2 regions of the Exiguobacterium sp. s36 genome follow, and region 2 is predicted to be linked to the other one. Evidence: riboswitches for the same ligand, from Rfam matches in the RefSeq annotation. Region 2 holds a riboswitch; the other holds the start of a gene.
The links. Region 2 has a riboswitch for S-adenosylmethionine ahead of KNP95_RS05345 (2,3-diketo-5-methylthiopentyl-1-phosphate enolase). Riboswitches for the same ligand answer to the same signal wherever they lie in the genome.
Positions count from the first base shown of each region.

Region 1: linked by a shared signal. The riboswitch ahead of KNP95_RS02225 (methionine ABC transporter ATP-binding protein) and the one ahead of KNP95_RS05345 (2,3-diketo-5-methylthiopentyl-1-phosphate enolase) in region 2 are both predicted to bind S-adenosylmethionine.

Region 1 is NZ_JACSLW010000001.1:437,858-449,525, forward strand. It holds gene KNP95_RS02215 (MetQ/NlpA family ABC transporter substrate-binding protein) at 1-754, opposite strand, end outside; gene KNP95_RS02220 (methionine ABC transporter permease) at 784-1,446, opposite strand; gene KNP95_RS02225 (methionine ABC transporter ATP-binding protein) at 1,436-2,464, opposite strand; SAM riboswitch class I at 2,542-2,647, opposite strand; gene KNP95_RS02230 (thioredoxin family protein) at 3,100-3,357, opposite strand; gene KNP95_RS02235 (PTS sugar transporter subunit IIC) at 3,545-4,597, shown strand; gene gcvH (glycine cleavage system protein GcvH) at 4,640-5,023, opposite strand; gene KNP95_RS02245 (arsenate reductase family protein) at 5,063-5,425, opposite strand; gene KNP95_RS02250 (hypothetical protein) at 5,471-6,199, opposite strand; gene KNP95_RS02255 (acyl-CoA dehydrogenase family protein) at 6,287-8,071, opposite strand; gene KNP95_RS02260 (acetyl-CoA C-acetyltransferase) at 8,085-9,257, opposite strand; gene KNP95_RS02265 (3-hydroxyacyl-CoA dehydrogenase/enoyl-CoA hydratase family protein) at 9,277-11,668, opposite strand, start outside.
Region 2 is NZ_JACSLW010000001.1:1,060,240-1,071,907, forward strand. It holds gene KNP95_RS05310 (VOC family protein) at 1-235, opposite strand, end outside; gene KNP95_RS05315 (GNAT family N-acetyltransferase) at 315-800, shown strand; gene KNP95_RS05320 (ABC transporter permease) at 810-1,811, opposite strand; gene KNP95_RS05325 (sugar ABC transporter ATP-binding protein) at 1,813-3,186, opposite strand; gene KNP95_RS05330 (sugar ABC transporter substrate-binding protein) at 3,186-4,262, opposite strand; gene mtnA (S-methyl-5-thioribose-1-phosphate isomerase) at 4,255-5,289, opposite strand; gene mtnK (S-methyl-5-thioribose kinase) at 5,286-6,437, opposite strand; SAM riboswitch class I at 6,519-6,621, opposite strand; SAM riboswitch class I at 6,827-6,928, shown strand; gene KNP95_RS05345 (2,3-diketo-5-methylthiopentyl-1-phosphate enolase) at 6,998-8,155, shown strand; gene KNP95_RS05350 (2-hydroxy-3-keto-5-methylthiopentenyl-1-phosphate phosphatase) at 8,152-8,802, shown strand; gene KNP95_RS05355 (methylthioribulose 1-phosphate dehydratase) at 8,799-9,416, shown strand; gene KNP95_RS05360 (1,2-dihydroxy-3-keto-5-methylthiopentene dioxygenase) at 9,430-9,963, shown strand; gene KNP95_RS05365 (TerC family protein) at 10,001-10,834, opposite strand; gene folE2 (GTP cyclohydrolase FolE2) at 11,102-11,668, shown strand, end outside.

The DNA.
Region 1 (11,668 bases), 620 kb from region 2:
GGAGAGCCTTGACGCGCTCGTCATCTTCGTCGCCTTCACGTGTGACGATCAAGTTGACGTAAGGTGAATCTTCGCCTTCGAGAGCGATCGCGTCTTCGAGCGGGTTGAGGCCGGCATCGATCGCGTAGTTCGTGTTGATGAGGACCGCGTCCCCTTCACCGTTGTTGAACGCTTGCGGGAGAAGTGCCGCTTCGACGTCTGTCTTGAATTTCAAGTTTTTCGGGTTGTCGACGATGTCTGACACCGTCGCGTCTACTGTTTTGCCTTCCGCGAGCGTGAGCAAGCCTTCCGATTGGAGCATCGTGAGGATTCGTCCGTGGTCAGCGACCGACGAGCTCATGATAACTTCAGCGCCGTCTGGAAGCTCATCGAGTGAGGCGTAGTCTTTTGAGTACACACCAATTGGCTCGATGTGGACGCCACCGGCTGAAGCGAATTTGTAGTCTTTGTTTTCAGCCATTTGCGACTCGAGGTACGGCTCATGTTGGAAGTAGTTCGCGTCCAATTCACCGTCTGCGAGTGTCTTGTTCGGAAGGACGTAGTCTTGGAACTTCTTGATTTCGAGCGTATAGCCCTTCTCTTCATACTCATCTTGCACGTGCTCTAAAATCTCAGCGTGCGGGACATTCGATGCGCCGACGACAAGTGTCTTGTCATCGCCTGAACCTGATTCTGAATCCCCACCGCCACAAGCCGCGAGAATCGTGAGTGCTGAAGCTGCCGTTAAACCGAGTACTGTTTTCCATGATTTCATTATAAAACCCCTCCAAATTTTCTATTTGATTAAGCGGAACGCTTATCGATTACAGATACGAGTCGATCGCCGATGAACTGGATGACGAAGACGATGACCAAGATTAAGACGGTCGCGACGAACGTGACGTCACTTTGTGAGCGCTGGAACCCTTCGAGGAAAGCCAAGTTCCCGAGTCCCCCGCCGCCGACGACCCCTGCCATCGCCGTGTAACCGACGATCGCGACGATCGTGACCGTGATGCCTGACACGATGGCCGGCAATGCTTCTGGGAACAATACTTTATAGACAATCTGCCATTTTGTTGCTCCCATTGATTCGGCCGCCTCGATGACACCGCGGTCGACTTCGCGAAGCGCGAGCTCGACCATCCGCGCATAGAACGGGGCCGCACCGATGATCAGTGCCGGCAGTGCTGCCGTTGACCCGAGCATCGTCCCGACGACGAGTAACGTGAACGGGATGAGCAAGATAATCAAAATGATGAACGGGATTGACCGGAAGATGTTGACCACCGCGCTGATGACCGTGTAAATCGGACGGTTCTTCATCATGAGCGGCTCATTTGTGACATATAAAAGCATCCCGAGGGCGAGACCGATGACGAACGTCGCGGCTCCGGCGACGAGCGTCATATAGAGCGTCTCCCACGTCTGTTCTAACATGACTTGCCAATCTACATTAGGAAACATCGCTTTCTACCTCCACTTCCACTGCCTGTGATCGGATTGAGGCGATGGCCCGCTCGACTTCAGCCGGCTCTCCGATCAATTGGATGAATAATGTCCCGAGGGCACCGACCTGTGACTGCGTCACCTTCCCGCCGATGATGTTGAAGCCGATGTCATGCTGCTTCAATACTTCCGACAGAATCGGTTGTTCGGCCGTCTCGTTCAAGAATTTGAGCTTGACGATTTGACCGCTCGGATAACGAGTTTTCAAATGTTCGAACGTGAGCGACATGTCTTCGACCGCGCCGATCTGCTTGACGAACTCTTTCGTAATCGGCTGTTCCGGGTGTTGAAACACGTCGGCGACTTGTCCGGTCTCGACGACCTTTCCGGCCTCCATGACGGCGACACGGTGACAAATCTTTTGGATGACGTGCATCTCATGGGTGATGAGGACGATCGTCAAACCAAGTTTCTTGTTGATGCTGACGAGCAGTTCGAGAATCGAATCCGTCGTCTTCGGGTCGAGTGCGCTCGTCGCTTCATCGCAGAGGAGCACTTCTGGATTCGTAGCGAGCGCACGGGCGATCCCGACTCGCTGCTTTTGGCCGCCTGATAGTTGTGACGGATAGCTGTCTTCTCGTCCGGCGAGGCCGACGAGCTCGACGAGTTCTTGGACGCGGCGTTTGCGCTCGCTCGCCGGTACCCCGATGAGTTCGAGCGGGAAGCTGATGTTCTCAGCGACTGTGCGCGACCATAACAAGTTGAAGTGTTGGAACACCATCGAGACGTTTTTACGTACCCCGCGTAGTTCCTTTGGTGTGAGTTTCGTCAGCTCGCTGCCGGCGACCACGATTTCACCACTTGACGGTGCCTCGAGTCGGTTGAGCAAGCGGATGAGCGTCGACTTCCCCGCCCCTGAATATCCGATTATTCCAAAAATTTCGCCGCTTTCGATCGTAAGCGACACATCATCGACCGCCTGGACCCGACCGTTTTTCGTGTCGAACCATTTGGCCACATTGCGTAATTGAATCAATCCATTTCCCTCCTGACAACAAAAAAAGTACGCACGTTTGAGCAAACGTGCGTACTTTATCGTACGGACAACGATTGCTCTCATCTTCCAAGGTATACACCTTGCTGGAATTAGCACCATTTCGGATTGCTCCGCGGTTGCTGGGCGTCATAGGGCCAGTCCCTCAGCCTCTCTTGATAAGAGTGGTTGCGTATTCGATTAGCCTTATCATAGCGACATATTATTTTCATGTCAAACTATTTTATGCGAAAAAATAAAAAAGGTGCCATCCGAGGATGACACAGAACGTAGCACCTTGAGTCACTGAAGGACAACCCATAGATGAACCTCTTTTGCCCGATCAGAGCATTCATCCTTATATGGGGGATTTTTACCCAACCATCACTCGGTCTTCGAACGGACCATGCAATTACGCGACCGGTGCCCCGACGCTTGATTTTTTTGGGGGACAATCGAAGGGAAGGTCCACCTGAAATCGCGTAAGCTCATGCAGCGGTTGTTCGAAAACGTCTTGATGACGGGAAAATCTCGTCCTATGTTGTGTTCAAGTAAGATGTTGTAATGAATATATCATTCGTGAACTTTCTGTGTCAACTGATTATTTAAAATTTTCAGATTATTCTAATCATCCTATCTCATTTAACGAAAGATAGGACGTGCTGGACGTTTTGAAACGCGTACAAACGATCGCGAACTTGGCCATTCTCCAGCTTCAATAGCGCCGGGACACTCATAACCTGATATGCCTCGAGCTCGTTCGGAATAAAGTTGGCATCGCATTTTTCAATCTTCAATTCTGGGTCGACCGCCTCGACGACCGAGAGCATCCGCTCGGCCACGGCGCATGTACCGCACATCGGGGCGTATATATATAAGAATCCGTCTGTCATCATGTTGCTCACCTCTCTTCTAAGTATATGAATCCGGCCCAGTCGGTTCAAAAGTTGTGCTCAAATGGAAAATTCTGAACATTTCAACATTTCTTGTTGACGCTCGGCAGAAAGAGGCATAGTATGGTCATTAACTTTATCGCTTTTGTACATAACAGCAAACCAGTAGAAAAGGACAGGTGAATCCCCAATGACGGAAGAGAAGCTTACCGGAAAACAATTTTTAATGAACGTCTTGAACGGCCTCAGTCTTGCCATTCTCATCGCCCTCATCCCGAGCGCTTTGCTCGGTGAATTAACGAAAGCCATCTTGCCGTATTTTCCGTCCTTGCAGTTCATCTTAGATGCGACGACGATTGCGATGCGCCTCTTACCGGTCATCATCGGTGTCGCCGTTGCCATGCAGTTCGGACGATCTGCGCTCGAGGCCGGGACGATCGGCATCGCGACCCAGGTCGGGAGTGGCGCCATCCGCATCGAGGAAGGCGCGTTCCTCATGGCCGGAATCGGTGACGTCATCACGGCCGGTGTGACGGCCGCTCTCGCGACGTTCCTCGTCATGCAGTTGTCGCCACGCCTGAAGACATACACGGTGCTCGTTTTGCCGATGACGATCATCGTCGTCGCGGGAGGCATCGGCGCGTTCCTACTCACCTACATCTCACAGATTACGACGTACGTCGGAACGATCATCATGACGATGACTGAACTGCAACCGATCGTGATGGGCATGTTAATCGCGATGGCGTTCTCGCTCATCATCGTATCGCCAATCTCGACGGTCGGGATTGCCACAGCCATCAGCCTGTCTGGTGTCGCTGCCGGGGCCGCCAACCTTGGCGTCGTCGCTGCCGGCTTCGGTCTCGCCATCGCTGGCTGGCAGATGAACGCGACCGGAACGTCGATCGCCCACTTCCTCGGCTCACCGAAGATTCAAATGGCGAACTTCGTCCGTCGTCCGATTATGATGTTGCCGGTACTCGCCAATGCGGCCATCCTTGGAGCGCTCGCAGGTATCCTTCGGATTGAAGGCACACCAATCAGTGCCGGATTCGGCGTCTCGGGTCTAATCGGTCCGGTCAACGCCTTGCATTTGATGCCGGGAGGATTCGCGCTCTGGAACGTCATGCTCGTCGTCGTCTTATTCGGGCTCATCCCAATCACACTCGGGATTCTGTTCTATCGTTTGTTCAACCGGACGTCGCTCATCGAGCCTGATCATTACCGTCTCGACTTCGATTAATCAAAAAAACCCGGCTTCTCGTAAAGAGAAACCGGGTTTTGTTTAGCCTTGAATCATCGCTTCGTATTCTTCGGCTGACATGAGCTTGTCGACGTCTGACGCGTCGTTCAACTCGACTTCGATCATCCAAGCGCCTTCGAACGGTGCTTCGTTGACGAGTTCTGGTGAATCGGCGAGTGATTCGTTCACCGCTGTGATTTTCCCAGAGATCGGTGCATAAAGCTCCGAAACCGTCTTGACCGATTCAACCGAACCGAACGGCTCGTCGAGTAAGATCGTGCCACCGACTTCAGGAAGTTCGACAAAGACGATATCCCCTAGTTCGCTTTGTGCGAAATCCGTGATCCCGATGCGGGCGACGCTTCCGTTCACTTCCACCCATTCGTGCTCTTTTGAATAACGTAGATTGGCAGGTACTTTGCTCATCTTAACTTCCCCCTCAAATGAATTAGACTCACACGAGTATTATAGCACTTCGCCCCAAACGTCTGTAAACGACTTTTCTGAAAATCCGACAGTTGATTTTTGACCATCTGTCACGATTGGGCGCTTTAAAAGCATACCATTGCTCGCAAGAAGCTCGAGTTGTTCGTCTTCTGATAGATTTGGTAGCTTGTCTTTAATGCCTTCGTTCCGATACACTTGTCCGCTCGTATTGAAGAATTTTTTAAGCGGGAGACCCGACTGTTTCCATAGCCCAGCCAACTCGCCTTTCGACGGCGTCGCCTCGACGATATGGATATATGTATAGTCGATGCCGTTCTCTTTCAACCACTTCTCTGCTTTTTTACACGTACTGCATGGCGGATAGCCATATAGTGTCACCATGTTCATCACCTCTCCTGTTACTGTAGCATATTCCGATTCGTCGGTTCACGTTTCAAGCAAGCGCACAATCTCTTGCTTGAGCGCCGGATTGACCGAGTGGTGCGCCTCGATGTGGCGGAGGATGGCTGCGGCCGCCTCGACCGATTTTCCGTAACCGGGTAACCACTCCTGTAGACGTGCGACGAGCTCCGGATGTGTCCCTTCGACCCGTCGCGTCGGGTTGAACGGGTCGCTCGTCTCCCCGTACGCGATTAACACGTTGTTGACAGCCGCGACTTGAATGAGTTCGAAGCCAGCGAGCTGTTCACCGCGCCGTTCCCGGAGCAGTCCGACGTATAGGTTCGTCAGTGCCTCCTCGTAGCGATGTGCGGCGTCTGAAGGGCGTGTAACAAGCTTCGGCGTCGCAAACGTATCGAGCGCCTCGTCACGCTGCCAAACGACACGACCCGGTGTATAAGCGATTCCAGGCATCTCTACGATCTCGAACACGGCGAACTCGGCGTAAATGCCGTCCTCATACATGACCTTGTGCCCGTCTTTCGTGTTTTGGAACTGGTACGCCAACGGCTCGACCGCGAGCCAGTCCAAATTGTCGATGAAGCGGGCCTTATGCCCGTCCTCGACGATCAAAAAGAAATCGAGGTCCGAATAGTCGTCGAGCCGATCCATCTCAAGTCCAATTGAACCGAGCGCGAGGAGCATGAGCGTGCCCTCATGCTTGGCGACCGAGCGGCCGATTGCATCCATCCGTTCTAATAAGTAATCTCGTTTCATGCGTATCCCCTCCTTCGTCCATTGTATCGTTCGCAGACAGCAAAAAGAAAGGGCCGACCGCGTCCGGCCACCCTTTCTCTCGCTTGCTTATACGATGAACTTGTTCGCTTTGATGAGGCTCGCTGCGACTTCGCGCTTCGTGCCGATGACGTTGATCGGCTGATAGCGGCTGAACTTCTTCATCGCCGACAAGAGCATGCGCTGCTCGTCGCCCGATGCGGCCGCATACAAGACTTCTTTCGCCATGAGTTCGACTTGCTTGAACACTTGCTCGGCGAAGATTTCTGTATAGCGGACTTTCTGCTGGTTCTTCTCAGCGCCTGTGCGAGCGATGGCTTTCTCCGTCCGTGCGATGGCCGCTTCAAGCGCATAGATGGCGCTGATGATGTCGGCAATCTTCGCGAGGATCTCTTGCTCGTTTTGGAGGGCCTGCTGATATTTCTGGACGGCCGTTCCGGCAATCATCAAGTTGATTTTCTTCATGTTCGAGAGAAGCATCTTCTCACGTGCGAGCGGCGACCCGTCAAGTTCTTGTGGCATGTAGCTCATGAGCTCTTTCTGGAGCTTCTGTGCTTCGGCGAGAAGCGGCAAGTCGCCTTTCATCGCTTTCTTAAGAAGCGTGCTCGGTACTATTAAGCGGTTGATTTCGTTCGTTCCTTCGAAGATGCGGTTGATGCGTGAGTCACGGTACAAGTTCTCGACTTCATATTCAGTCATGAAGCCGTAGCCGCCGTGGATTTGAACCGCTTCGTCGACGACGTAGTCAAACGTCTCCGAGGCGAACACTTTGTTGAGTGAACATTCAATCGCGTATTCGGCGATGGCTTGGGCAACTTTCGAACCGTCACGCATGTTGTCGTCGCCTAGCGCGTCGAGGCTGTCTTGGAACAGACCGCCCGTCCGGTAGACAGAGCTCTCCATCGCATAAATGTTCGCAGCCATCGTCGCGAGTTTCTCTTGGATAAGCGGGAACTGACTAATCGGTGTCTTGAACTGTTTGCGCTCGTTCGCGTACTGGACCGAAAGATCGAACGCACGTTTCGACGAACCGACCGCACCGACCGCAAGTTTGTAACGACCGACGTTCAAGATGTTGAAGGCGATGACGTGGCCTTTGCCGATTTCTCCGAGGAGGTTGTCGACTGGGACTTCGACGTCTTCTAAGATGAGCGTCCGTGTCGATGAGCCTTTAATGCCCATCTTCTGTTCTTCGGCGCCTGTCGAGACACCTTTGAATTCACGCTCGACGATGAAGGCGCTGAACTTGTCGCCGTCGATTTTCGCGTAGACGACGAACACGTTCGCGAAACCAGCGTTCGTGATCCATTGTTTCTCCCCGTTCAAGACGTAGTGTGTGCCGGCCTCGTTCAAGACGGCCGTCGCTTTCGCACCGAGCGCGTCCGAGCCTGAGCCTGGCTCTGTGAGCGCATAGGCTGCGATCCATTCCCCAGTCGCGAGCTTCGGCAAATACTTATGCTTTTGCTCTTCTGTCCCGAAGAAGACGATCGGGAGCGTCCCGATGCCGACGTGGGCGCCGTAGCTGAGGGCGAATGAACGCGCTTTGGCGAACCGCTCTGTGATGATCGATGACGAGATTTTATCGAGCTGATAACCGCCGTACTCTTCTGGCACGTCCGCGCCGAGGAGGCCGAGCTCGCCCGCTTCTTTCAACAGTTCGACCGAGAGATCGAACTCGTGTTTCTCGATACGTCCAAGGACAGGCATGACACGGTCGTCAACGAAGCTCGCCGTCGTGTCGCCAATCATCTTGTGCTCATCTGAGAAGTCTTCCGGTGTGAACAAACGATCTGCGTCGAGTGCGTCGATGACAAAGCTACCGCCTTTAATCAATTCGTGTTCTGTACGTTCCATTGTCAATTCCCCCTTATAGTAATTCGAAGACGCCAGCAGCACCCATACCGCCACCGATGCACATCGTCACAACCCCATACTTTTCATTGCGTCGTTTCATCTCATGCAAGATCGAGACCGCGAGTTTCGCGCCCGTGCAACCGAGCGGATGCCCGAGGGCGATCGCGCCGCCGTTGACGTTCACTTTCGACGGGTCAATCCCGAGTTCACGGATGACGCCGAGCGATTGGCTCGCGAACGCCTCGTTCAATTCGAACAATCCGACTTCTTCGAGCTTCACGCCGGCCATCTCGAGCGCTTTCGGAATGGCGACGACTGGCCCGATGCCCATCACTTCCGGACGGACACCGCCGACCGCGAACGAGAGGAACTTCGCCATCGGTTTCAAGCCTTGACGTTCTGCTTCTTCGCGCTCCATGACGAGCACGGCCGCCGCGCCGTCTGACACTTGTGACGCGTTCCCCGCCGTCACTGAGCCTTTGATTTTGAACGCCGGGCGCAACTTACCGAGCGCTTCGAGCGTCGAGTTGGCACGGACGCCTTCGTCATGTTTGACGACGAATTCACGTTCCGCGACTTTCCCGTCTTCGCCGAGCACTTGCTCGACGACCGTGACCGGGACGATTTCTTCTTCAAACTTGCCGCCCGCAATCGCTGCCGCCGCTTTTTGGTGGCTGTCGATCGCGAACAAGTCTTGATCTTCGCGCGAGATGTTATATTCGGCCGCGACACGTTCTGCCGTGTGGCCCATGCTCATATAGTATTCCGGAGCCGTCTCCATGATTGTCGGGTTCGGACGGATGACGTGTCCGCCCATTGGGACGAGACTCATCGATTCCATACCACCGGCGATGACCGCCGTCGCTTGGCCGATCATGATTTTCGCTGCCGCGTCGGCGATGGCTTGCAAGCCTGACGAGCAATAACGGTTGATCGTGATGGCCGGTACTTCGTGCGACAAGCCACCCCGGACGGCCGCGTAGCGGGCGATGTTCATCCCTTGCTCCGCTTCCGGCATGGCGCATCCCATGATGACGTCGTCGATTGGTCCCGTGTAGCCTGACCGCTCGAGCGTCGCTTTAATCGCATGACCCGCGAGTTCGTCCGAGCGAACGTTTCGGAACGAACCGCGTTTTGCTTTTCCGACCGGCGTTCGTGCGCCGGCCACGATGACTGCTTCTCTCATCTGTTAAGTCCCCCTTTTGTCAGTTCCGAAGTGGCTTGCCTTTGACGAGCATATGTTGCATCCGTTGCTGCGATTTCGGTTCCCCGATGAGGCTTAGGAACGCCTCGCGCTCGATGTCGAGGAAGTACTGCTCATCGACCATCGTGCCGTATGCCAAATCGCCGCCGCTGATGACGTGGGCAAGTTTTTTCGCAATCTTCAAATCGTGTTCAGAGATATAGCCACCGTAGAACATCTCGTACGCCGCGAGTTCGAGCGTCGCTTTCCCCGTTTGACCGACGACCGGCAACTTCTCACGAACCGGTGCCGTATAGCCGTCAGCGAGACCGAGTACCGTCTGTTTCGCATCGAACGTCAAGTGGTCGCGGTTCATCGAGATGCCGTCGACCGGGCGGTGATAGCCGAGCGCTTTCGCGTCATAGGCCGACTTCGATACTTTCGCCATGGCGATATTCTCGAACGTCTGTTGCGCCGCTTTCTCGATGTTTTGCATCGACTTCGGCGTTTGCTCGAGGAGTCGACGATACGTGTTGACGTTCCCGCCCCCACCTGGGATGAGGCCGACACCGACTTCAACGAGACCCATATACGTCTCAAGCGCCGCCTGCATGCGTGCGGCCGGCAAGCTGATCTCTGTCCCGCCGCCGAGCGTCATGCCGTAAGGCGCGACGACGACCGGGCGACCTGCGTAGCGAATCTTCTGGACGACTTGTTGGAACTTGTTGATGATCCAGTCGAGCTCGTACCAGTTCTCGTCTTCCGCTTCCATGAGCATCATCGCCAGGTTGGCGCCGACACAGAAGTTCTTGCCGTCGTTGGCGAGGACGAGTCCTTTGAAGTCGGTCTCGACGAGGTCGATTGACTGTTCGATCATCTGCATGATGTCGACACCGATCGCATTGTTCGGTGACGTGAACTCGAGGGCGACGACGTCGTCACCGATGTCGATGAGGCGGGCCCCGCCGTTCTCGAGCACGATTCCGTTCGATTTGGCGAGCGGTGCGAGTTTCACTTCTTTCGGGTTGACGGTCTTCTCAACGTACGTCTGTGACGCTTGGTCGTAATACTGGTCTCCCTTATAGAATGTCGTGTGTCCGGCAGCGAGCATCTCGTCGATCCACGCCGGGACGTCATACCCTTCCGCTTTCATGCGGGCGACCGATTTCTCGACACCGAGTGCGTCCCACGTCTCGAACGGTCCGAACTTCCAGCCGAAGCCCCACTTCATCGCGTCATCGATGGCGACGATCGAGTCACTGATTTCGCCTGTGAGACGCGCCGAGTAGACGAGCGTCTTCGCCGTGACCGGCCAGAGCAGTTGTCCGATGCGTCCTTTGTTCAAGATGGCGCCTTTCAACTTCGCCTTCGAGCCCGGGAGCGACTTGATTTGATCGAGTTCCGGACCTGTAATCGCTTTCAATTGTTCGTACTCGAACGTGTTCAAGTTCAACTCTTGGATGACCTTGCCGTCTTTCTTATAGAAGCCTTGTCCGGCCTTTTGACCGATCCAGCCCTTCTCGACGAGCGTCTTCATTTCAGCCGGGACGTCGAACGTGTCCTTCTCTTCGCTTGCGTCGAGTGTCTCATAGACGTTTCCGGCGACGTGGACGAACGTGTCGATGCCGACGACGTCGAGCGTGCGGAATGTCGCCGATTTTGGCCGCCCGATGAGCGGTCCGGTGATCGAGTCCATCTCGCCGATCGAGGCGTTCTGTTTGAGCATCTCTTCGAACGTGACGAGGAGTCCGTACGTACCGATGCGGTTACCGATGAAGTTCGGTGTGTCTTTCGCTTCGACGACGCCTTTCCCGAGACGGTCCTCCGCGAAGCGGGCCATGAAGTCGATGACCGGGCGTGCCGTCTGCTCCGTCGGGATGAGTTCGAGCAGTTTCAAATAACGTGGCGGGTTGAAGAAGTGTGTCCCGAGGAAACGTGTCTTCAAGCCTTCCGGCAATACGCTCGCCATCGCCTCGATCGAGATGCCTGACGTGTTCGAGCTGAGAATCGCGTCTTCACGGATGTAAGGAGCGATTTTCTCGAACAGTTGCTGTTTCACGTCGAGCCGTTCGACGACGACCTCGATGACCCAGTCCGCTTCCTTCAAGCGCTCGAGATCATCTTCTAAGTTCCCCACGTCGATGAAGTTCAAATGATCCGCTGTCGCGAGCGGTGCCGGGTTTTGTTTCAATAGCTTCTGACGGTTCTCAGAGGCGATGCGGTTCCGCACTTCTGGTGACTCGAGCGTGAGCCCTTTCGCTTCTTCTTTCGCCGTCAATTCACGTGGTACGATGTCGAGCATGAGCGAACGAATCCCCGCGTTCGCCAAGTGAGCCGCAATCCCCGCCCCCATTACTCCTGAACCGATGACGACCGCAAAACGGATATTGCTCGTCAAACGGAGGTCGGCTGAT
Region 2 (11,668 bases):
TGTCGCACAAGAAGGCGAGTTCGATCCGGTGCCCCGTCGCCGGTTTCCATTCCCCATACACCGATTCGGCCACTTCGACCGTATCGAAGGCGAGCCGGACACCGCCGTCATCGACCTCGACGTGCGCTTCCCCATCCATCGCATCCGAGATCGACAGGCCGAGCAAACGGTAAAAATCGAGCGCCCGTTTCATGTCTTCGACGACGATGCCAATCATATCTAGCTTGATTCCCATGTGATCACCTCATTTTCCAAGTTGGTGGTGCTATGATGAGTGTAGCACTACATCCTGCTCGTGAAACGAGGAAATTCAAATGACCCATCAATTCGCTGTCCTGACCCAGCCACAGGCGGAAACAATCGCCTACACATGGCACTACGAAGGCGATTATGCGTTTTACAATATGGCGGCCGACAAAGACGATTTAGCCGAATTTTTAGACGTCGAACAGCGCGGACAGTCGGTGTTCGCCATCACGTCTGACGGTGCACTCGTCGGGTTCGTGAGCGTCGCGCAAACGGATGCTGAAACGGTCGATATCGGTCTCGGCATGAAGCCCGATTTGACCGGGAACGGGAGCGGACGAGCGTTCGTCACATCGATTCTCGACTTCGTCAAAGCGACTTACTCATCGCATCGCATCACCTTGTCCGTCGCCGCCTTCAACGTGCGGGCGATCCGTGTCTATGAGACGTGCGGGTTCAAGCAGACCGGTTCGTTTCAACAACCGACGAACGGGAGCACGTTCGATTTTATTCAGATGGAACGTCAAGAAAGTCCTCAGAACCAACCGTTCTGAGGACTTTTCCTATGTGAGCTGTTTCTTTTGGATGTATGACAAGCCGAGCGCCGCAATCAAAATTGTGCCTTTGACGATGTCTTGGGCGTAATACGGCACGTCCCACATCGTCAGTCCGTTCAACAAAATCCCAATCAAGACGGCACCAATCAACGTGCCGACGACGTTCGGTCGTCCGGTCCCGAAGACGGCGTAACCGATATAAGCGGCCGCGACGGCGTCCATGAGGAGCGGTGCTCCGGCCGATACTTGTCCGGTACCGATGCGCGACGCCAAGATGATGCCGCCGATGGCTGCGAACAGACCACTCAACACATACGCGTACAGCTTGATGCGCGTGACGGCGATGCCGGAGCGGCGGGCCGCCTCGACGTTCGAGCCGACGTAATAAAATTCGCGTCCTGTCTTCGAATACGTCAAAAATAGATGCGCCCCGGCGAAGAAGAGAATCATCAAGATGGCGACGAACGGGACAGGTCCGATTGAACCTTGGCCGATGAAGAGGAACGACGGGATAAAACGTCCCGGTGCCGTCCCTCCTTCAATCGGCATGTTGTCGTAGATTGAAAAACCTTTCGTATACGTCAATTGGACCCCGTTGATGACGTACATGATGGCGAGCGTCGCGAGCAAATCCGGTAACCGGAACTTGATTGTCACGAGCGCGTTCAACAGCCCGACGAGCACACCGAGCGCAATCGGGACGAGCAGGGCGACGAGCAGTTCTTGACTATGTAACACGAGGCTCGATGCCGCCCCGATTGTTGCGAGGCTCGCCGTCGAGCCGACCGATAAGTCGAATCCGCCGACGATGAGCGAGAATGTCACCCCGAGGGCGAGCAGGGAGACGATCGATACGGATTTGATGATGTCGCTAAAGTTCGCGTACGTCAAAAACTGGTCGTTCGTCACACCGAAGACGGCGATGAGTGCGAGAATCGCGAACAGCGTTCCGTATTGACCGATGCCACTGAAACGTTTCGTGCGTTGTTTGATGACGAGTTGGGCCATGTTAGACGCCTCCTTTCTGTTGCCAACGGCCGCGGTCGAGCCAGAGCGTCCGGTTGGCGACCAATTCTAATTCATGCGGTTCGCTCGATGTGAAGATGACGGTCTTCCCGTCTTTGGCAAGGCGGGTGACGAGTTCATAAATGTCCCGTTTCGCCGTCACGTCGACACCTTTCGTTGGTTCGTCGAGCAGATAGACGTCCCGGTCCTCGAGGAGCCATTTGCTGAGGACGATTTTTTGTTGATTCCCGCCGCTCAATTCTCGGACCGGTTGCCCGACCTGGTCGTATTTCACTCGCAGCGAGGCCAATACGCGTGTGATCGCGTTCGCCTTCCCTTCAATCGCGAGGACGTTTCGTTCAATCGAATCGTCGAGGAAAAGCCCCTGTTTCCGGCGTTCTTCTGGTACGAGGGCAAATCCGGACCGGACCGCCTGACGCGGTTCACGAATCTTGAGCGGTTTCCCGTCCAACGTCACTTGTTGTTCGACACCGGAGAGACCGAATAGCGCCTCGATCAACTCCGTCTTCCCGCTCCCGGTGACGCCGCCAATGCCGACGACTTCGCCTTTATATGCCGTGAACGACAACTCGGTTCCGAACGTCGGTAACGTGAGGTCGGCTTGAATCCGTATCTCGGTTTCCGGAACGGCTTTCTCTAACGCTTCTGCCATGTCGGATCCGCTCAAATACGTATGTATATCCCGTTCTGACAATGCCTGAAATGGCCCTTCGTAAGCGATGCGCCCATCCCGGAGGAACGTCGTCGTCGTGGTGACGCGCGACAGTTCATCTGACCGGTGAGTGATGAGAAGAATGCCGACGCCTTCTTCTGCGAGCGATTGCAATAACGTAAGCAGTGCTGCCGCGTCATCTGTCGACAGTGCGGCCGTCGGTTCGTCGAGCAAGAGGTAAGCCGCATCACTCGCGAGCGCCCGGGCAATCAAGACACGTTGTTTGACACTGAGCGGGAAACGCCCGACCGGTTCGGTCACGTCAATCTGTAATCCGACGCGTTCCAAATAGACAGCTGCTCGCTGTTTTAGTTCGCGAGGACGAATCCGTTCGACCGCCTGCCACGGCACGACGTTCTCATAGATCGGTAAATCGAGATAGAGAGCGTCATCGACTTCTTGCGACACCGTGATGACCCCGCGGCGAATCGCCTCGGCCGGTGTGAGTGTGACCGCCGTCTCGTCGAGCTCGACCGTCCCAGACGTCGGGATGATGGCGCCACTCAACAGCTTGACGAGCGTGCTTTTTCCGGCCCCGTTCAACCCGAGCAAGCCATGAATCTCGCCACGGCGGAGCGTAAAACTGACATCGTCGAGCACCGTCACGTCGCCATAACGTTTCGTGACACGTTCGAGCCGTAACATCAGTCCGTCCCCTTCATCCAGTCCGACCAGGCCGCGTCTGATGCGCCCCAGTTCGGGACGTATTGGCCGAGGTCGTCCATCGTCACTTTCTCGTCCGGCAAGACGTCACGGTCGACGAGATATGGGTCGACCGAATGAATCGACGGCGTCTTTTCACCCGCTAATTTTTGATACGCGTAACGGACTTGGATGCGTCCGATTTCAGCCGGGTCGGTCGCCGCCGTCACTTTCCACGGGCTGCCGTCCTCTTGCATGAGTTGCAGGTCTTCGTCACTCAAATCGATGCCATAGACTGCGATTTCATCACGTCCGGCCTGTTTGATGGCACGGCTCGCTCCTTTGGCGAACTCGTCCCACATCGCGAATACGGCATCAATCTCGCCTTCCGGATACTTCTTCAAAATCGCTTCCATCTGGCTCTGTGTATCGAGCGCCGTATTATTCGTCGCCGAACCGAACTTGGCGACTTCCGTAATGCCTGGGTAGCGTTTCAAGAACGCATCATAAATCGTGTGGCGTCGTTCCATCGGTGTGAAGCCGCCGACCCAAATCGTGACGATGGTGCCTTCACCGTCCAAATCTTCGGCGAGTGCCTTGAGCGAACGCCAGGCGAGCGAATAGTCGTCCTGGTCGATGACCGTCACGCCTTCGTTCGTCAAATCGTTGTCGAACGCGACTACTTTGATGCCTTTGTCGAGTGCACGTTGGACCGGTTCTTTCAACGCATCGGCGCGGCCATGGTCAATCAAGATGACATCGACGCCTTGCGTCGTCGCCGTGTCGACGTAGCTCGCCATCTTCGACAGATCGTTGTCGGCGTTGTACACTTTCACGTTGCCGCCGAACGATTCGACCTGTTCCGTCACCCCATTGATATACTGCGACGAGAACGTGCCAATCGACATCTGCATGATGAGGGCGACATCGATATCTTTCGGCAACGTCCCGTTCGATACCGAGACGGGTTTCGTCTCTGCCGTCTTCTCGGCCGGCTTCGATGGGGCCGCTTGCTCGTTCGTGCAACCGACGAGCGCCAAGACGAATGTGAATAACAAAATCAATAGTTTTTTAGACATGAATCGTTCCCCCTACATGATGTGTGATGGCGGCCTCTGTCGGTTCGAACACACCCGCCTCGGTGATGAGTCCGGTGATGAGGTCCGGTGTGGTGACGTCGAACGCCGGATTGAAGACGGTGATGCCGACGGGTGCCGTCGGTTGACCGCCGATATGTGTCACTTCTGACGGGTTCCGCTCCTCGATTTCAATCGTGTCATCCGCCGTCAAATCGAACGTCGAATGCGGCGCCGCGACGTAGAACGGAATGCCGTAATGTTTGGCAAGGACGGCGAGCTGCAACGTCCCGATTTTATTGGCGACGTGACCCGTCCGTGTGATACGGTCGGCTCCAACGATGATGGCGTCGACTCGTTTTGACTGAATCGTCCAAGCCGCCATATTGTCTGTGATGAGCGTCACGTCGATATCGGCCCGGTCGAGTTCCCAGACAGTGAGGCGTGCCCCTTGCAGGAGCGGCCGCGTCTCACAGGCGAAGACGTTGAAAGATACGCCCTGTTCTTTTCCGACGTAAAACGGCGCGAGCGCCGTGCCGTATCGCGATGTCGCGATGGCACCGGCGTTGCAAATCGTCAACACGTTCCCTCCGGCCGGCAACACCGTCAGTGCATGCTCGCCGATGGCCCGATACGTATCGACGTCCCGGTCGTACAAAGCGATGGCGCGCCGTTTGATTTCCTCGGCAATCGCCTCAAAGTCGTCCCCGACATTTAAATCAAGGAGCGATTCAATCACGTTTTGCAAATTGACCGCTGTCGGCCGGGTCGCAATCAAGCGGCGTCCGACGAGGTCGAGCCGACGCGTGAAGTCCGGGTCATCGACTAACCGTCCCGCCTCTTTGGCGAGAACGAACGCCCCGAAGTAAGCGATGGCCGGTGCGCCGCGGACTTGGAGCGTCTCGATGGCATGTTCGGCCTGTTCAAGCGTCTCGATTGTCACGTAACGCTCTTCGTGCGGCAACAACGTCTGATCCAATACGATGAGTTCGTCCGTTTGCGAATTAAAGCGGATGTTTTGGACCGTCATACGCGCACCCCCGACAAAAGCGTCACCAAGTCGTCAATCGATTCGACGCTGTGGCGTTCTTTGATGAGCGCCGTCCCGAGGGCAAGCGCGTCACGTTTTCGTTCGAGCCGCGTCGCTTCCGGCAACGTCTCGAGATCGGCGACACCGGCGAGTCCGACGGCACGGCGAATGAGTTCGCAACCGGCGTAGCCGATCGTGTCGCTGAAGATCGTCCGCAACAACTCGTCGACAAAACCGTCCGTGTTGAACGGTTCGACGGCGCGCTCAAAGTTGGCCCGGAACGTCTTCTCAAACGTCTCCCACACCGTCAAGACGTCTGTGAAACGTTCGAAGCGTTTGAACGGGTCATAGAACGTCGACAGCGTCAAATGGGCGATGATTTGGCCCAGGTCGAAGCCGAACGGTCCGTAAAATGCGAACTCTGGATCGATGATTTTCGTCTCTTGTTGGGTCGCGAAGATGCTGCCTGTATGTAGGTCACCGTGCAGAAGCGCCTCATGTTTCGTGACAAATCCGACTTTCAGTTTCGTCACCTCGACCTTGAGCGCCTGGTCTTGCCAGAGGCGTTCGACATCTTCTCGAAGCGCCGCCTCGATGTTGTTCGACTCCGCGTCTTTGAACGGGTCGGTGAAGATGAGCTTCTCGGTGATGTCACACAGTTCCGGGTTGTAATAGTCACGTTCAATCCGCTTCTTCGCGATCGGGCCGGCCGCATAATCCGACGTCGCGAACAGCGTCTCGCCTAAAAATTCACCGACATGACGCGCGAGTTCCGGATAGCTCTCCCCTTTCAAATAACCGATGCGGACAATCTCATAATCAGACAGATCTTCTAAAATCGTGTAGGCGAGCGTCCGGTCGCTACCGAGGACGTCCGGGACGAAACGCGGCGCCACGTTCGCAAACTCACGGAGTGCCAACTGTTCAATCCATGCCCGTTCGAGTGTAAGCGGCCAGCTCTCGCCGACAACTTTGGCGTATGGGAGCGCCTGTTTGACGATTAGGCGCTGTTCGCCTTGGCGAATCCGAAACACGAGATTCAAATTGCCGTCCCCGATTTCCTCACACTCGGCGATTCCGTCTTGCAAGTATCCTAATTGACGGACGTGCTCGACGACAGACTGTTCTGTAAATGGTTGATATGACATGATGTTTTCCCCTTCCTGTACGTTGCCCACAAAAAAAGCCCCTTTCTCCGCGAGAAAGAGGCACAGCCAAAATGGTTGTTCCTCTCATCTGTCAGACATTCGTCTGGTGGATGTAGCACCGTGCCTAATGGTCGGTTGCTGCGGCGTCATCGGGCCAATTCCCTCTGCCAACTCGCGATAAGAGTGGTTTATTCGATTCGGTGAACTTATGTGATGAATATTACGGACTCGACGTCACAATTGTCAACGTCCTTTTCTCCGTGCCACTCGTCTTTTTTTTGTGCATATATGGAAACAACTTCCCAAAATATTTTTTTTGGAAAAAAAGGAATTGACGACGTGACGAATCTGTGTAAAAATTCAATTAAATTTCACAACTTCAAATCACATTCTTATCAAGAGCAGACGGAGGGACGAGCCCGATGATGTCGCAGCAACCGACCAGAGATGGCACGGTGCTAATTCTTGCAGCGAAAGCTGAGAGATAAGAGTTCATTTTTTATGATGACCTCTTGCCTCGGCATGGGGTCATTTTTTGTTTGCCTGGAAGGAGGAACCATATGAGTATCACTGCCACATATGAAATCAAACGGACGGATGCGGTCGCAAGCATTGCCGACAAAATCGCCCTCGAGCTGACCGTCGGCACATGGACCGAGCTGCGTCATTTAGAGCAAGAGCAGTTACAGGCGTACCGGGGTGAGGTCGTATCGACCACCCATACGGAGACGACGAGCCGGTTCACGATCCGCTATCCGTTACATAATGTCAGCCCTGACTTTTCATCCATCTTGACGACGACGTTCGGGAAACTATCCCTCGACGATTCGATTCGGTTAACCGATTTGACGTTGCCCGAAACGCTCGCCCCTCATTTCAAAGGCGCCAAGTTCGGCGTCGACGGGATTCGCGAGTTGCTCGGTGTCCATGACCGTCCGCTCGTCATGAGCATCTTCAAAGGCGTCATCGGGCGTGACCTCGCGTTTCTCGAGCAGCAACTCCGCGATCAGTTCGCCGGCGGCATCGATATCGTCAAAGACGACGAGATTTTATACGACAATCCGCTCACGCCGTCGCTCGAACGGGCCCGGATCGGAGCGGCCGTCATTCAAGCGCACTTTGAGGCGACCGGGAAGCGTGTCCTCTACGCCATCACGCTGAGCGGCCCTGTGTTCGGTCTTCGCGACCAGGCGCTCCGGCTGATCGAGGCCGGTGCGACGGCGCTCCTATTCAACGTCTATACGTACGGTCTTGACGCACTGCGCGAACTTGCGAACGACCCAGACATCCGTGTGCCGATTTTGGCCCACCCGGCCTTTGCCGGCGCCTTGACCGGGTCCATCAGTCATTCGCTCTTACTCGGTAAACTCCCACGTCTCGCCGGGGCCGATTTGACGCTCTTCCCGTCTCCGTACGGTTCGCTCGCGACACCACGGGACGAGGCGTTCGCGATTCGTGACTTGAGCGCCGAACCGCATTGGTCGAAACCAATTTTACCGGTCCCGTCAGCTGGGATTCATCCGGGGCTTGTCGCCGATATCATTCGTGATTTCGGGACAGATGTCGTCATCAACGCCGGCGGTGGCATTCATGGTCACCCGGACGGTGCAGCCGCCGGGGCCCGTGCTTTCCGCCAAGCCATCACTCACGTCCTCGGTCACACCGAAGGACAGACGGACGAACTCGATACCGCGTTAAAGGCGTGGGCGTCGCGATGACGATCCATATCCTGTGCGACTTCGACGGGACGATCACGGCGGAAGACAATATCATCGCCTTGATGAAAGCGTTCGCCCCGCCGGCTTGGGTCGAGTTGAAAGATGCGGTCCTCGAACAACGGATTTCAATCCGCTCCGGCGTCGGTCAACTGTTTCAACTATTGCCGAGCGCGGCTGCCCGGGCTTACCGTGATTATTTGTTGGAGCGGATCACGCTCCGCCAAGGGTTCCCGGCATTTTTAGAACAAGTTCGGGCCCACGGCTGGAAGTTTGACGTCGTCAGCGGCGGGATGGACTTTTTCGTCCATCCAATTTTAGCAGGCCACGTCGACCCCGAGCATATCTACTGCAACGTCGCCGACTTCTCTGCTGAGACGGTAACCGTCACGTGGTCGCACGCTTGCGACGAACAGTGCACGAACGATTGCGGCTGTTGCAAGCCGACGCTCGCTCGCCGCATCGTCAATCCCGCCGACCGCTTAATCGTCATCGGCGACTCGGTGACCGACTTCGAGGTCGCGAAGCGTGCCGACTTCGTCTACGCCCGAGGTCAACTCATCACGCTCTGCGAAGACGCAGGCATCCGTTACGCCCCGTTCGAGACGTTTGACGACATCACCCATCACTTGAAGGAGGTGGCCGTATGAGCCTTACGGCACGTTGGCTTGAACTGGCCGAGATTAAAGACGAACTCGCCGCCCGCGACTGGTTCCCCGGAACGAGTGGGAATTTGGCGATTCGCGTCTCTGACGACCCGCTCGAATTTCTCGTCACGGCGAGTGGACGCGATAAACGGAAACGAACGCCAGACGACTTTGTTCATGTCGATGCGGGCGGACGCTTAATCGGCGAACAGACAGGAAAACCATCCGCCGAGACGCTGCTACATGTCGAAGTGTTCAATCGGACGGATGCGACGTGTTCGCTCCATGTCCATACGGTCGACAATAATGTCATCTCCGAGCTCCATGCCGCCACCGGCGAAGTCGTCTTCACCGGTCAAGAAATCATCAAAGCGCTCGGCTTCTGGGACGAGGATGCGGTCGTCCGCGTACCGATTATCGAGAACCATGCGGACATTCCGACTCTTGCGGCCGCTTTCGCCCCTCACATTCACGCAAACGCCGGTGCCGTCCTCATTCGCAATCACGGCATCACCGTCTGGGGCGAGACCCCGGCCGCGGCCAAACGCTATTTAGAGGCTTACGAGTTCTTGTTCAGCTATACATTAAAACTACGCGCCCTAGGCGTCCATTCATAAGGAGGAACCAACCATGGCAACTGTCTATTTCCAACAAACCGAAGAGCGTTACGTCGATCAAACTGAAGTGAGCGCCTTTTTAGAGTCTCGCGGGATTTTATATGAGCAGTGGGACATCACAAAGCTCCCGGAAAACCTGCAAGAGAACTATCAGTTGACGGACGAGGACAAACAAGCGATCTTGTCGACGTTCCGTGACGAGATTCGTGATGTATCGGAGCGCCGCGGCTATGAGACGGCAGACGTCATCTCATTGTCAGACGCGACGCCGAACTTGGACGAATTGCTCGTCAACTTCCAAAAGGAGCACCATCATACGGATGACGAGGTCCGCTTCATCGTCAGCGGCCATGGCATCTTCGCCATCGATGACGCCGAACGTGGCTATTTCAACATCGAGCTCAACCCCGGCGACCTCATCTCGGTGCCGGTGAACACGCGCCACTACTTCACGCTCCAAGACGACCGCAAAGTCGTCGCCGTCCGCATCTTCGTGACGACAGAGGGCTGGGTGCCGATTTACGAGAAACAAGACGTGAAGGCATAAAAATAGGTCTCTCGCTCAAAGGCGAGAGACCATTTTTTTAATGTTTGGCAGCGGCTGTCGGTTTTGAAGAGAACCAACCCCATACCGCGATACCGACCATGACCGACCAGAAGAACACGGTCCACGCCGTCGAGTGGACGAAGCCGTCCGGAAGACCCATGAACGCGAACGGTGTACCGGCAATCAATTCCTTGAAGCCAGGGTGTTCAAGGACGAGCACCGTCAACTTCACACCGACCCAGCCGACGATGATGAAAGCAGCTGTTTCGAGTGATGGGCGTTGATGCAACAGTTTGACGAAAATTCGAGCAGCGAAACGCATCAAGATGACCCCGATGAGTCCACCTGTCAAGACGACGAAGAACTGACCAGAGTCGATCCCACCGATTTCACCGAGACCGAGTGGCGGCAAGCTGACCGCGAGCGCGACCGCTGCGAGAATCGAATCGACCGCGAAGGCGATGTCGGCAAACTCGACTTTAGCAACCGTCCACCAGAATTCTTTCTTCGTGACCGGCTTCTCTGTGACAGCCGTCTCTTCTTTCGCCTCAGCAGCGAGATCTTGTTTCGGCTCTAGCTTGCGGGCCTTATAGGTCATATACAGATGTCGTGCACTCATTCCGATCAAGTAAAGCGCACCGAGCGCCTGGACTTGCCAGACGTTGATCAAGAATGAGATTAGGAACAATGCGATGAAGCGGAAAACGAACGCTCCAAGCAAGCCGTAAAATAGTGCCTTCTTCTGTTCCGTCCGCGGCAAGTGCTTGACCATAACCGCCAAGACGAGTGCGTTGTCTGCAGAAAGTAGCCCTTCTAGACCGACGAGTACGACAATGATCCAGGCGTACTGCAGGATTAACTGCCAATCCATTAAAACATCCCCTTTTTCTGTTGTGTTCCTTCATATTTAACAGTGATCTATTTTTTAAGTTCACAGGAACATTTTATTCCCGATTTAACACGAAATCAATCTTCTTTTCTTCAATTGCTGAAGTTTTTTTATTTATGAGGACATGCAAAGCACGTTCAAAGCATGTTCAGAGAGCAAAATGGTACCCGGTCGATGTACATTTCGTGATAAAATCCTAACAAGAACGAGTGGCAGTCATTTGCCCTCTCAAAAAAGGAGAATCCGATTATGTCTACAAGCCATGTCGCTTTACCTACTAAAGCAGAACGACATAAATTATTCGGTTCGGTCCCGCCCATCAAAGGCACGAAACCAACTGAAAAAGATAAAATGGTCGATCTACAAAACACACCAAAAAACTTCTTGTTCGCGCTTGACAGCGTCGGCATCTCAAACGTCAAACACCCAGTCAACATCGAGACGCCAGACGGCATCCAAGCGACGGTCGCCACGTTCGAGTTGACGACTTCGCTCGTCCAAGACCGTAAAGGCATCAACATGTCACGTCTGACAGAACAGCTCGACGCGTACCACACGCAAGGCTGGACGTTATCGAACCGCTCGCTCATCGAGTTCGCGCAAGAACTCGCCGAGCGCATGGAACAGACGGAAGGTCAATTGACGGTCCGTTACCCATGGTTCTTCAGCCGGAAAGCCCCGGCCACAGGTCTCAGCGGTCTCATGAATGCGGACGTCATGCACAACGTGACGTACAACCTCGAGACAGGGATGGCAAGCGTGACGGTCGGTCTCGTCATCAACGTGACAACGCTCTGCCCATGCTCGAAAGAAATC